DNA from 2 places in the Pseudomonas sp. Ma2-10 genome. Region 1 is predicted to be linked to the other one. Evidence: predicted binding sites of a transcription regulator. Region 1 holds the regulator's gene; the other holds the start of a gene.

Region 1 (7,235 bases):
CAGATTTTGTACAAGCATTCGAGCGAGTTGATCGGTCACGAAGAAGTGCAGCAACTCATGCAATTGTTGGCCAAAAGCTCGCCAAAACTGGCCGAAGAGCTGGTGCCTGGTGTGGTGTCTCTGTCGCAGTTGCTCAAAGTATTGCAGGCATTGCTGGCCGAACAGGTACCAGTACGGGACATTCGCAGCATTGCCGAAGCCATCGCAAACAATGCCAGCAAGAGTCAAGATACTGCCGCGCTGGTGGCCGCGGTTCGCGTCGGTGTATCCCGCGCAATCGTCCAAAGCATTGTAGGGACTGACTCCGAGCTCCCAGTGATCACTCTGGAGCCAAGGTTGGAACAAATATTGCTCAATAGTCTTCAGAAGGCAGGGCAAGGCTCGGAAGAGGGTGTTCTGCTGGAGCCAAGCATGGCTGAGAAACTGCAGCGCTCGTTGATCGATGCGGCGCAGCGTCAGGAAATGCAAGGTCAACCGGTGATTCTGTTGGTAGCCGGTCCGGTTCGCGCGATGCTGTCGCGATTCGGCCGATTGGCAGTTCCGGGTTTGCATGTGTTGGCTTACCAGGAAATTCCTGACAACAAGCAAGTGACCATCGTTGCGACAGTAGGGCCCAACGGCTGAGGTAGTGGTTTATGCAAGTTAAGCGTTTTTTCGCCGCCGATATGCGTCAGGCCATGAAGCTGGTTCGTGATGAGCTGGGCGCTGATGCCGCTATCATTGGCAACCGCCGGATCGCCGGTGGTGTTGAACTGACGGCTGCCCTGGATTACAAGCTGTCGGCGCTGGCTCCGCGCGTTCCGAACATGGAGCTTGAAGACGAGCTACGCAAGACCCAATCGCGGATCGTCACCGCCCAGGCCGAACTGAGCCTGCGCAGCGATGGCGAGAGCGATAAGTCCACCAATCGCCAATTGTTCGCCGGCCTGCCATTGACCGCCGCGGAGCCGCTGATCGAGGCGACCTACACCGAACCCCGCCGTGCTGCACCGGCTGCGGCACCTGTCACCGGTGGCGTCGACCCACGGGCGTTCGACTCGATGCGTTTCGAACTCAACAGCCTGCGCGAATTGATGGAAGTGCAACTCGGCTCCCTGGCCTGGAATCAGCTGCAAGGCAGCCGTCCGGCCCAGGCCAATCTTTGGCGTCGCCTGCAACGTATTGGCCTGTCCGGCCCGTTGTCGCGCGATTTGCTGGCGCTGGTTACCGATATTGAAGAACCCCGTCAGGCCTGGCGCATGTTGCTGGCGCACCTGGCGCGGATGATCGCCACACCGCAAGTCGAGCCCCTGGAAGAGGGCGGCGTGATTGCCATGGTCGGCCCCGCCGGCATGGGCAAGACCACCACCCTGGCCAAACTCGCGGCCCGTTACGTGCTCAAGTACGGCGCGCAGAATATCGCGCTGGTCAGCATGGACAGCTACCGCATTGGTGCTCAGGAACAACTCAAGACGTTGGGCCGGATCCTCAATGTGTCGGTGACGCATGTCGATCCGGGCCAATCGCTGGTGCAGGCGATGGAGCCTTTGCTACGCAAACGCGTGGTGCTGATCGATACCGCGGGCCTTCAGGCCAGCGATCCGGCACTGCGCATGCAGCTCGAAAGCCTGGCCGGTCGTGGCATCAAATCGAAAAATTATCTGGTGTTGGCAACCACCAGCCAGAAACAGGTTCTAACGGCTGCGTATCACAGTTACAAGCGTTGTGGGCTCGCTGGCTGCATCCTGACTAAACTGGATGAAACGGCAAGTCTGGGCGAGGTGCTGAGCCTGGCCATCAGTCATGAATTGCCGGTGGCCTATCTGACCGATGGCCCGCGGATTCCGGATGATTTGCATCTGCCGCGTCGTCATCAGTTGGTCAGTCGCGCCGTCAGCGTGCAAATGCAAGAAGAACCCAGCGAAGAAGCCATGGCTGACATGTTCGCTGATATTTACCACAGCCCGACCAAGCAGGTCGGCTGAGGTATTAATAAACAGTTTTTGTACCTACATCGATGGTCTGCCATGCATTGTTCAGTTAGTGAACGCGCAGCCAGTAATGTGGCCTCCGTCTAAGTAAGACAAGGTAAAAAAAATTCATGGGCAGCATGCATCCCGTACAGGTGATCGCGGTGACCGGCGGCAAAGGTGGCGTCGGGAAGACTAACGTGTCAGTGAACTTGTCCCTGGCTCTTGCTGAGCTCGGCCGGCGCGTCATGCTGCTGGACGCCGATCTGGGGCTGGCGAACGTCGACGTACTGCTGGGGCTGACACCCAAACGTACTTTGGCCGACGTGATCGAAGGCCGCTGTGAGCTGCGCGACGTACTGTTGCAAGGCCCCGGCGGCATCCGCATCGTCCCGGCCGCGTCCGGTACACAGAGCATGGTTCATTTGAGCCCGGCTCAACACGCCGGCCTGATCCAGGCGTTCAGCGATATCGGCGACAACCTCGACGTGCTGGTGATCGACACCGCGGCGGGTATTGGTGACTCGGTCGTCAGTTTCGTCCGCGCAGCGCAAGAAGTGTTGCTGGTGGTCTGCGACGAACCGACCTCGATCACCGACGCCTACGCACTGATCAAACTGCTTAACCGCGATTACGGCATGAACCGCTTCCGCGTCCTGGCCAACATGGCCCAGAGCCCGCAGGAAGGGCGCAACCTGTTCGCCAAGTTGACCAAGGTCACGGATCGCTTCCTTGACGTCGCCTTACAATACGTCGGTGCGGTGCCTTACGACGAAAGTGTGCGCAAGGCGGTGCAGAAGCAGCGCGCCGTTTACGAAGCCTTCCCGCGGTCCAAGTGTTCATTGGCGTTCAAGGCCATTGCACAGAAGGTCGATACCTGGCCGCTGCCTGCCAACCCGCGTGGTCACCTGGAGTTTTTCGTCGAGCGCCTCGTGCAACAAACCGCAGGACCGGTGCTATGACAGCCAGTGGCTACAACTTCTACAAGAAGTCGGCACGTGACGCGCAGTACGAGCTGATCGAGCGTTACGCGCCACTGGTTAAACGCATTGCCTACCACTTGCTGGCGCGTCTGCCGGCCAGTGTCCAGGTCGAAGACCTGATTCAGGCCGGTATGATCGGCCTGCTTGAAGTGTCGACCAAATACGACGCCAGCAAAGGTGCGAGCTTCGAGACGTACGCGGGCATTCGAATCCGTGGCGCGATGCTCGATGAAGTGCGTAAGGGGGATTGGGCGCCACGTTCGGTCCACCGCAATACCCGGATGGTCAGCGATGCCATTCGCTCGATTGAAGCTAAAACCGGTCGTGACGCTAAAGATCACGAGGTTGCGGCCGAACTCCAATTGAGTCTCGACGATTATTACGGGATTTTGAACGACACCCTGGGTAGCCGGTTATTCAGTTTCGACGATCTGTTGCAGGACGGCGAACACGAAGGGCTGCACGAGGATGGCGCCAGTGCTCATCTCGAGCCGTCACGCGATCTGGAAGATGAACGCTTCCAGGCGGCGCTGGCGGACGCGATTGCCAATTTGCCGGAGCGTGAGCGACTGGTGTTGGCGCTGTACTACGACGAAGAGTTGAATCTCAAGGAAATCGGTGAGGTCCTGGGGGTCAGCGAATCTCGGGTCAGCCAGTTACACAGCCAGTGCGCGGCCCGTTTGCGGGGGCGTTTGGGGGAGTGGCGAGCGCGCTGAAGGCAGTGTGGGGACACTGCGAACGCGGCTGGTGGGGTGTTGAACCTTGCCGGTCACGATCTGTTGTGCTCCAGACAGTCATTGAGTGCTTTGCCGGATTGAATGAAATGGCGCGTCCAGGTGCTGGGCGCGTTTAAGACTGCTTGGAGGTCGAATTGGACAAGAACATGAAAATCCTCATCGTTGATGACTTCTCAACGATGCGGCGGATCATTAAAAACCTGTTGCGTGACCTTGGGTTCACCAACACTGTCGAGGCCGACGATGGCACTACTGCCATTCCGGTGCTCAACAGCGGCAGCATCGACTTTCTGGTAACAGACTGGAACATGCCTGGCATGACCGGTATCGACCTGCTGCGCCACGTGCGCGCCGATGAAAAACTCAAGCACTTGCCAGTGCTGATGGTGACCGCTGAAGCCAAGCGCGAGCAGATCATCGAAGCGGCCCAGGCCGGTGTAAACGGCTATGTGGTCAAACCCTTCACGGCCCAGGCGTTGAAAGACAAGATCGAAAAGATTTTCGAACGCATCGGTTGAGCAACTGCGCCACGGGGGAGCTATGGAGCATAAAGAATCTTCACAGGGCGATTTTGAGTCGACCCTGAAAAAACACGCGGTCGAACTGGTCGAAAGCCTTGAAAAAGGCAGGTTCGGCGACGCTGTGCAACTGATCCATGAGCTCAATCAGACCCGTGACCGTGGCCTGTATCAGGAAGTGGGCAAGCTCACTCGCGAGTTGCATAGCGCGATCGTCAATTTCCAGATTGACCCGAACATGCCGCAAGCCGAGGAAGTCTCGCAGATCACGGATGCCACCGAGCGGTTGGGTTACGTGGTCAAGCTGACCGAGGCTGCTGCCAACCGCACCATGGACCTGGTGGAAAACGCCACGCCGCTGGTCAACGGCCTGAGCAACGAAGCCCAGGCCTTGAGCACCGACTGGGGACGGTTCATGCGTCGCGAAGTCGGGGCTGAAGAGTTCCGCGAGTTGGCTCGGCGAGTCGACGGTTTCCTGACACGCAGCAGCGAAGACAATCGCGTTGTGTCGGGCAACCTCAACGACATTCTGCTCGCTCAGGATTACCAGGATCTCACCGGTCAGGTGATCAAGCGCGTGACCCAATTGGTCACCGAAGTTGAAAGCAACCTGCTCAAGCTCGTGCTTATGGCCAGTCAGGTGGACCGCTTTGCGGGCATCGAACATGACCGTGAAGCGATGCGTGCAGAAAAAGATCCGCAAAAACATCTCTCTCAGGGTGAAGGTCCGCAGATTCATGCCGATAAAAGAGAAGATGTTGTGTCCGGTCAGGACGATGTGGACGATTTGCTATCCAGTCTTGGATTTTAGGTTTTTAGGTTTTTAGACCTTTAGGAGCACCCCCTTAATGAGCTTCGGCGCCGATGAAGAGATCCTTCAGGATTTCCTGGTTGAGGCCGGCGAGATTCTAGAGCAACTGTCCGAACAGCTGGTCGAGCTTGAAAGCCGACCCGATGATGCGGACTTGCTCAATGCAATTTTTCGCGGTTTTCACACTGTAAAAGGAGGCGCCGGCTTCCTCCAGCTCAACGAGCTGGTGGAGTGCTGTCACATCGCCGAGAACGTGTTCGACATCCTGCGCAAGGGTGAGCGTCGCGTCGACTCGGAACTGATGGACGTGGTTCTCGAAGCGCTGGATGCGGTGAACGGCATGTTTACCGAAGTCCGCGAGCGCAGCCCGATCACGGCTGCCACGCCAGAATTGCTTGCGGCACTGGCCCGTCTGGCCGAGCCGCAAATCGCCGATGAAACGGCACCGGTCGCCGAGGTGGTGGAACAACCTGCCGCCGAGAGCGAATCGGGTGACATCACCGATCACGAATTCGAACAACTGCTGGACTCGCTGAACGCCGTCAAGGCTCAGGCGCAAGCCCCGCAAGCCCCGAGCAGTAATGTGGCGAGCAGCGACGAAATTACCGATGCCGAGTTCGAGTCGTTGCTCGATCAACTGCACGGTAAAGGCCAGTTCGCCGTCGATGCGGTAGCCCCGGCGCCGGCCGCACCGGCTGCCCCGAAAGCGGCAGGCGACAGCTCCGATATCACCGACGACGAGTTCGAAGCACTGCTCGATCAGTTGCACGGCAAGGGTAATTTTGCCGTTGATGCGCTGGAATCGGCTATTGCTGCGGTCCCGGCCCCGGCTGCGCCAATCGCTAAAGTGGCGGGCGGCGATCTGATCTCCGATCACGAGTTCGAATCGCTACTCGACGAATTGCACGGTAAAGGCACGTTCACTGAAGTCGGTACCGCCTCGGGCACCAGCGCTTCGGCTGCGACGCCAATTGCCAAGGCTGTTGCACCCAAACCCGTTGCCAAAGCGCCCGAGCCTAAAGCCGAAGCGCCGAAGCCTGCCGCTGCTGCCCCGGCTCCGGCTCGTGCCCCATCCGCGCCGCCGCCGGAAAAACCGGCCAGCGAAGCCGAGACCACCGTGCGGGTCGATACCGCGCGTCTCGACGAAATCATGAACATGGTCGGTGAGTTGGTACTGGTGCGTAACCGCTTGGTCCGTCTGGGCCTCAACAGCGGTGACGAAGCCATGTCCAAGGCCGTGTCGAACCTCGACGTGGTCACGGCCGACCTGCAAACCGCGGTCATGAAGACCCGGATGCAGCCGATCAAGAAGGTCTTCGGACGCTTCCCGCGTCTGGTTCGCGACCTGGCTCGCCAGCTCAAGAAAGAGATCAACCTGGAACTGGTCGGCGAAGAAACCGACCTCGACAAAAACCTCGTCGAGGCCCTGGCCGACCCGCTGGTCCACTTGGTGCGCAACTCGGTCGACCACGGTATTGAAGAGCCGGCCGAGCGTGAAGCGATGGGCAAGCCTCGCAGCGGCAAGGTGATCCTGTCCGCTGAACAGGAAGGCGACCACATCCTTCTGTCGATTTCCGATGACGGCAAGGGCATGGACGCCGATGTTCTGCGCGGCATTGCCGTGAAGAAAGGCTTGATGGACAAGGATGCAGCGGATCGCCTCAGCGAGTCCGATTGCTTCAACCTGATCTTCGCGCCGGGTTTCTCGACCAAGACCGAAATTTCCGATGTCTCCGGACGCGGCGTGGGCATGGACGTGGTGAAAACCAAAATCGCCCAGCTCAACGGCACCATCAATATCTATTCGACCAAGGGCAAGGGCTCGAAGATCGTCATCAAGGTGCCGTTGACCCTGGCGATCATGCCGACGCTGATGGTCATGTTGGGCAACCAGGCGTTTGCGTTCCCGCTGGTGAACGTCAACGAGATCTTCCACCTCGACCTGTCGCGCACCAACGTGGTGGATGGCCAGGAAGTGGTAATCGTGCGGGACAAGGCGCTGCCCTTGTTCTACCTCAAGCGCTGGCTGGTCAGCTCCGCTGCTCACGAAGAGCAGCGCGAGGGCCATGTGGTGATCCTTTCGGTGGGCACTCAGCGGATCGGCTTCGTCGTCGATCAACTGGTGGGCCAGGAAGAAGTGGTCATCAAGCCATTGGGCAAAATGCTCCAGGGAACCCCGGGCATGTCCGGCGCCACCATCACCGGTGACGGCCGCATTGCGCTGATTCTCGATGTTC
Region 2 (7,235 bases), on a different contig from region 1:
GTGCACTGCAACACGTGGGTCCAGCTGTCTAAACACGGCATCAACCCAGGCGGCGCCGCAGATGACGGCAGCGTCGCGGGTGATGATCGTGGCTTTGGCCAGGCGTTCGGCCGGGATCAGCTGTGCGGTGATGTCGCCGCTGCCGATGTCTTCGAGCAACGCACGGCGCACGTTGGCTTCGATTTCGGCGGTCAAATCGGCGAGACGTAGATTCGGCATAACGGACTCCACAAACAAAGTGACCCGATTATAGGGCCATGGCGCTGGGCAACCCAAGGCATCAGAGGCGTTCCCATCGCTCTGCAACCTGCATTTGGTCGATTCGACTGAGTAATCAACACTAAGTTAGCGCTGCCATAAACGCCTCGGTGGCGCTGCCCAATGCCGGCGTGGAGCGTCGCGTGGCAGTGGAGGGGATGGTCAGCAAAGTGCTCAACCGCGACGGGTTCGCCCTGGACGAACTGACTGACCAGAAAGCCATGCACGTTCAACTGTTCGAACGTCCAGGGCAAAAGCTGGAGCCGTCTATCGATAGTCCGGTAATGGTCGAGGTGCTGCAAGAAACTGTCCTGCGGCGCCTCAATCGCGGCAAGTGATCGCGCCCCGAGGGTCTATCGCGGCATACTGGGCGCCTACACCGTTGCCGTTGAAGGAACCTGTATGCAGTTGGACCCCGCGAGCGGTTGGTGTCAGGGCGTAGATATTTGCCTCTCCCCCAACTTCAATGCGCGCCCCTCGGACGAAATTTCCCTGTTGGTGATCCACAACATCAGTTTGCCGCCTGCGCAATTCGCCACCGGCAAGGTGCAGGCGTTTTTCCAGAATCGTCTGGATGTCACGGAGCACCCCTACTTTGAAGGGATCGCCGCCCTGCGTGTGTCTGCGCACTTTCTGATCGAACGTGACGGTACCGTCACTCAGTTTGTCTCTTGTCTTGAGCGCGCCTGGCATGCCGGTGTCTCGAGTTTCGAAGGGCGGGAAACTTGTAACGATTTTTCCGTGGGCATTGAACTTGAAGGCACGGATGATCTGCCGTTCACCGACCCTCAGTATCAAGCGTTGACGACCCTGACCCGGCAACTGCAAAGCGCGTTCACGGCCATCACCGCACAGCGTATTTGCGGGCATAGTGACATCGCACCCGGGCGTAAAACTGATCCTGGGCCTGCGTTCGACTGGGCACGCTATCGGGCGGCCCTGGCAAAAGAGGAACAATAATGAGTTTTCTGGTGTTGCTGTTGGCGGTCTGGATCGAGAAGTTTTCGGCCCTGCGTCATCGGGTTCAGCGCGATGGCGGTTGGTTGCGGGAGCTGGCCAAGCTGGAAACCAGTTCGCGCATGGTCAATCGTCCGTGGCTGATTTTGCTGATACTGGTGTTGTTGCCAGTGGCACTGCTGGGTTTGCTGCTACTGGTGCTGGACCCGGTGGCTTACGGGCTGCTGGCGTTGCCGGTGCATCTGCTGGTGGTGATTTACAGTCTCGGCCGCGGTGATCTGCTGGCCGGTCTCGGGCCGTTTCGCGATGCATGGCGCCGGGAGGACCTGCAAGCTGCCGCTCATGTAGCGGACCGCGATGTGGGAATCTGTGCCGATAGCGGCGAACAACTGCTGGAACGAGTCGAAGGGCATTTGCTGTGGGAGGCTTATCAGAGCTTTTTCGCGGTGATTTTCTGGTACTTCCTGCTGGGGCCTGTCGCGGCGTTGAGCTATCGACTGCTGGCCCTGGCCGAAGAGCACGGGCAGAACCCGGCCGTGGTAGAGCGCGCGGCAAAACTGCGTCATGCGTTCGACTGGGTGCCGGTGCGTCTGCTGGCGGCGAGTTTTGCGTTGGTCGGCAACTTTGTCGCGGTCAGCCGAGTGATGCTGCACGAGCTACTGAACTGGAACATCAGCGCCGCCCAATTGATCGAGAAGGTCGGACTGGTGGCGGGTGAAATCCCGGCGCCGGTGGTCGGGCCTGACGGCATCAACAGCCTGGATCGGATCTGGGAACTGCTGCTGCGCGCGGCAGTGCTCTGGTACGCCGGTTTCGCGTTGTGGACCGTCCTTCCGTAAACACGCTGCCCCTTGTAGCAGCAGCTTCGCCAGCGGCTACAAGACGGCGTGCATCTCGCCGTTAACCTTATGTTACAAAACCTCCCGCCGATTTAAGTTATACAGAGCTAGCGCCGAATAGTGGCTATCTGCTCTCGACCCGCGCCTGTCAATAAAAATAAGAAATCAAAGGGAGACTTCCAGTGATGAGCTTGCTCTATCCCGCCGTCGCGCTGATGAATCGCCTGAGCTTTGGCATGAAGTTCAGCCTGATCAGCGTGCTGTTCCTTGTGCCGATGTTGGTGACCAACTTCTATCTGGTGCGCGATTCTTATCGAGAATTCCAGGGCACCCGGGTCGAGTTGCAGAGCCTTGACCTACTGGGCAGCAGCCTGACGTTACGGCGCGATCTGGAAACCCTGAACAACCTGCTGCAGATCAACGTCACCCTTGGTCAGTCCGGCAAGGCCGGCAATGTCGAGTCGCAGATCAGTACCCTGGGGCAAAATGTGCTGACCCGTTTGCAAGGGCTGACGGCGATGACTGCGGACCCCGAGCAAATCATGGTTTTCGATGGCAAGCGCGATGAAATGATCGCCGCGTTCAAGGCCCAGCAAACGGAAAACTCCCTGCAAAGCAAAAGCGCGATGATCAGCAAGTTGCTCGGCAACGCGCAAATTTTCAGCCAGATCATCGCCAGTCAGGCCGGTCTCAGTCGTGACACCCAAAGCGACATGCGCCAGATGAGCGAACTCATTACCAATGTCACCCCGTCCGTTACCCAGCTTCTGGGCGAAGGCCGGGCGATGGGTTCTTTTTCGCTGGGGCAGGGCTTTCTCAACTCAGCATCGAGTACCCGTTTTGATGAGTTGCTGGCGCAGATAGAGAAACTGCACGCCGAATATGCCCTGAAGTTGCAGGACGCGCTGGGCTCCAGCAAAGCGGCACGGGAAACCCTGGCTACTCAGGCTGATAACAGCAAGGCATCGATGAAAAAGGCCAGTGAACTGTTCGAAGAACAGGTAGTGATGGCCGACACGCTGGATGCGCCGTGGCAGGGCTTTTACGATCAGGTCAGCGGCCTGATGGAGCAGACCTACCAACTCAACGAAGCCACCCTGAAGTTTCTCGGCTCCCAGTTGCAACAGCGACTGGAGCAGAACCGCACCCACATGGTCTTGCAGGCCGTGGCGTTGTCGGTGGTGTTTGTGTTGATCTTTTACCTTTACGGCGGCTTCTACGCCTCGACCCGCACCACCCTCAAACGTCTTGGCGCGGTGATGGACAAAGTCGCGGGCGGCGACATGACGGTGACCTTCAGCGCCAACAGCCGCGATGAACTGGGCGAGTTGGGCGAGGTGTTCAATGGCACCGTGAAGAAAATCCATGACCTGATCGAGCGGGTCGGCCAGACCGTCAGTGAGGTCGAACGCCAGGCCGGGCAGGTGGAGAGCGTTTCCGCCCAGAGCAACCAGGCGGTGGCGGGGCAGCGCACTCAGATCGAGCAGGTCGCCACGGCCATGAACCAGATGTCCGCCACGTCCCTTGAGGTTGCACGCAGTGCCGCGGCAGCGGTCAGCAGCGCTCATAGCGTCAACGATGAGACCATCAGCGGTCGTGGGCTGGTGGAATCCCAGCAGGGCAGCATCGCGGCACTGGCCAGTGAGATCGATCAGTCGGTGTTGGTGATCAATCAACTGGCCAGCGACAGCCAGTCCATCAGCCGCGTGCTGGAGGTGATCAAGAGCATCGCAGAGCAGACCAACCTTCTGGCCCTCAACGCCGCCATCGAAGCCGCTCGGGCCGGTGAACAGGGGCGTGGTTTTGCGGTGGTGGCCGATGAGGTCAGAACCCTGGCCAAGCGCACCCAGCAATCGACCGAGGAAATCGAGCAGATGATCGCCAGGCTGCACAGCGGTGTCGGCGCTGCGGTGAAGGCGATGGGGACCAGTCATCAGATGGCCAACGGCACGGTAGGGCAATCAGAAAAAGTTCAGCAGGCGCTGGAAAATATCCTCGGCGCCGTCGGTATGATCGTCGATCAGAACCAGCAAATCGCCGCCGCAGTAGAACAGCAGACCGCCGTGGCCCATGACATCGACCAGAATATCGTCGAGATCAACCGCGCCGGTGAGCGTACTGCCGAAGGTGCGCACCAGACCGAGGACGCCAGTCGAGCATTGTCGGCCCAGGTGGTGGAATTGAAGCAACTGATCAGCGCGTTCCGGGTGTGATGCTACGCCGCTCCCACAGGGATTTGCAGCGACTGACTACCAGTTAAACAACTCGCAGGCATTGGCTGTGCTGGCAGTGGCCAATTGCTCTGGGCTGATCGCCATGATCCCAGCCAGTGCCGAGCAGATGGCCGGCAGATGCGCCGGGCTGTTGCGTTGGCCGGGGAACATGGCAGGCGCCATGTCCGGCGAGTCGGTTTCCAATACCACCGATTCAAGCGGCAATTGGGCAAGCACACGATGCATGCGGAGCGCCTGAGGCCAGGTCGCGGCTCCGCCCAGGCCCAGTTTGAAACCGAGCTTGATGTATTCGCGGGCTTCTTCTTTGCTGCCGGCGAAGGCATGAATGATCCCCGCGCGTTTCAAGCGAAACCGTTTAAGCGTGGCAATCACCGCCGCGTGGCTGCGTCGCACATGAATCAGCGCCGGAAGATTGAAGTCCGCCGCCAGCTGCAGTTGCGCATCGAACAGTACCTGTTGACGTTCACGGTCCAGGGTTTCGATAAAGTAATCCAGACCGATCTCGCCCACCGCACACAACTGGCGATGACCCGCCAACCGGGTCAGCCAATCACCCAGTTCGTGTAAATCTTCAGGGCGATGATCCTCCAGATACACCGGATGCAAACCGAACGCCGCGTGCAGGTCTGGATCGCTTTGCACCAGGTCCCAGACGCGCTGCCAGTTGCCCTGATAAACCCCCAACACCACCATCCGCCGCACGTGGAGGGCGCGGCTCTCGGCCAACAGCGCCTGACGGTCCTCGTCGAAGTCCGGAAAATCCAGATGAGTGTGGCTGTCGATCAGCTCCACGGTTCAGTCCTGGCGAATACGCTGCTTGAAGGTCCGCGCGATGGCCTGCACGCCGGGTCGGTAATCCGATTGCTCGATGGCGGCCAAGGCCAGTTCCAGCGCTTTGTCGGCGATCAGCTGATGCTGCTGGGCCATTGCGTTGACCGGCAGAGGCAGGAAATCCAGCAGCTGCGTGTCGCCGAATGTGCCGAGGCGCAAGGGGCGGGTTTTGAGCGGGAAGTCGTGCAAGGCATCGAATACGCCCTGAAGCAGCACGTAGGAGGTGGTCACCAACGCATCCGGCAAATGGCCCAGACGCTGTAGCAGTTCTTCCATCAACTGTTTGCCGCACTCACGGCTGAACGACTCGCCGTGTTCGATCAGCACCTCGCCTTTGAACCCGACCAACGCTTCTTTGAAACCGCCCGCCCGCTCCTGGCTGATGCTCAGTTCGGGGCGTGCGCCGATCAGTGCGATCTGCTTGGGCAGCGGATCCAGTAGACTGCGGGTCAGTTGCAGGCTGGCCTCGCGGTCATCACTGATCACCGAACAGAAATGCTCAGGCTCCATGACCCGATCGATCGCGATGATCGGAGTGCCCTTGGCCTGCAATTGGCGATAGCTGTCATCGCCGGCCGGCAGGCAACTGGCAACGATCAATGCATCGCAGCGCCGGGCCCGGAACAGTTTCAGCAATTGCCGTTCGCTGTCCGGTGCATCATCGGAACTGGCGATCAGCAGTTGATAACCGCGAGCCCGGGCGCCTTGTTCCAGCAGCTTGGCGATTCGCGCGTAGCTGGGGTTTTCCAGGTCCGGCAGAATGAAACCCAAGGTGCGGGTGTGCCGACTGCGTAGCCCGGCAGCTTGGGGGTTGGGCGTAAAGCCATGTTGTTCGACGACCGCGCGCACGCGCTCGACGGTGGCACTGCTGATACGTTGTTGTTCTGCCTTGCCATTGATGACATAGCTGGCGGTGGTAACGGACACACCGGCCAACTGGGCGATATCACTGAGTTTCAACCCGTGTTTTCCTTGTTTTTTCGAGCTTGCCTCGACATTTTCGCCAATCCTACCCGATTAAGGCAGACGACCATCGTCGCGACGCATCCGACAATTGGACTTCAAGGATGAGACATTATCGAGTAACGTGCCAATCATTCCAGATTAAACGTTTCAGCAAGCGTATTTTCTACGTTATAGGCTCATTTGTCGGTTCTGCCACGAAACCGCCAAAACGGCCCCTGAAAAGGTGTGCCTAAGCGCCTAAGCTGAATCATTCAAAACAATACCTGGCGTCAAAGGCGCCAAAAAGGAGAAAGCATGCTCGAGCTCACCATAGAGCAGATATCCATGGGCCAATCGGCTGTGGATAAGTGCGCAGCGTTGCACCTGCTGGCGCAGCATCTGGTCACCGATGGTCTGGTGGCCGAGGGGTATCTCGCCGGGTTGCAGGCGCGCGAAGCTCAGGGCTCGACCTTTCTCGGTCAAGGTATTGCCATCCCCCACGGTACGCCGCAAACCCGTGATCTGGTGTTTTCCACCGGCGTGCGGCTGATGCAGTTTCCTGAAGGCGTGGACTGGGGCGACGGTCAGATCGTCTACCTGGCGATTGGTATTGCGGCCAAATCCGACGAACACCTGCGTCTGCTGCAATTATTGACCCGTGCCCTCGGCGAAACCGACCTGGGCCAGGCGCTGCGCCGCGCCAGTTCCGCCGAAGCATTGTTGAAACTGCTGCAAGGCGCACCGCAAGAACTGGCGCTGGATGCACAGATGATCGGCCTCGGTGTGTCCGCCGATGACTTCGAAGAGCTGGTCTGGCGCGGTGCACGTCTGCTGCGTCAGGCCGATTGTGTGAGCAACGGTTTCTCGGCCGTGTTGCAGCAGGTCGACGCGCTGCCGCTGGGCGATGGCCTGTGGTGGTTGCACAGCGAGCAAACGGTCAAGCGTCCGGGCCTGGCGTTCGTCACGCCGGACAAACCCATGCGCTACCTCGGCCAGCCGCTCAGCGGTCTGTTCTGTCTGGCCAGCCTCGGTAAAGCCCATCAGGCTTTGCTCGAACGTCTGTGTGCGTTGCTGATCGAAGGTCGCGGCCACGAACTGGGCCGCGCCACCAGCCGCCGCAAAGTCCTCGAAGCCCTGGGCGGTGAGCTGCCGGCGGATTGGCCGAGCGCTC

Evidence for each region. The regulator FliA, encoded in region 1, starts transcription of late flagellar genes. The targets are predictions, from matches to a motif close to CTAAAGTTTNNNNNNNNNNNGCCGNTAA.
Region 2: a site for FliA is predicted at 2,092-2,119, ahead of ACXPVS_RS02200 (methyl-accepting chemotaxis protein). Genes of this name have one in related genera too.

Annotation. Positions count from the first base shown of each region.
Region 1 covers NZ_JBTEYL010000028.1:27,543-34,777, forward strand. The annotation lists gene flhA (flagellar biosynthesis protein FlhA) at 1-624, shown strand, start outside; gene flhF (flagellar biosynthesis protein FlhF) at 636-1,964, shown strand; gene fleN (flagellar synthesis regulator FleN) at 2,081-2,911, shown strand; gene fliA (RNA polymerase sigma factor FliA) at 2,908-3,648, shown strand; gene ACXPVS_RS23905 (chemotaxis response regulator CheY) at 3,816-4,187, shown strand; gene ACXPVS_RS23910 (protein phosphatase CheZ) at 4,210-4,998, shown strand; gene ACXPVS_RS23915 (chemotaxis protein CheA) at 5,036-7,235, shown strand, end outside.
Region 2 covers NZ_JBTEYL010000001.1:488,480-495,714, reverse strand. The annotation lists gene nadC (carboxylating nicotinate-nucleotide diphosphorylase) at 1-219, opposite strand, end outside; gene ACXPVS_RS02215 (hypothetical protein) at 369-596, shown strand; gene ampD (1,6-anhydro-N-acetylmuramyl-L-alanine amidase AmpD) at 661-1,218, shown strand; gene ampE (regulatory signaling modulator protein AmpE) at 1,218-2,054, shown strand; gene ACXPVS_RS02200 (methyl-accepting chemotaxis protein) at 2,237-4,267, shown strand; gene ACXPVS_RS02195 (TatD family hydrolase) at 4,304-5,080, opposite strand; gene cra (catabolite repressor/activator) at 5,084-6,079, opposite strand; gene ptsP (phosphoenolpyruvate--protein phosphotransferase) at 6,380-7,235, shown strand, end outside.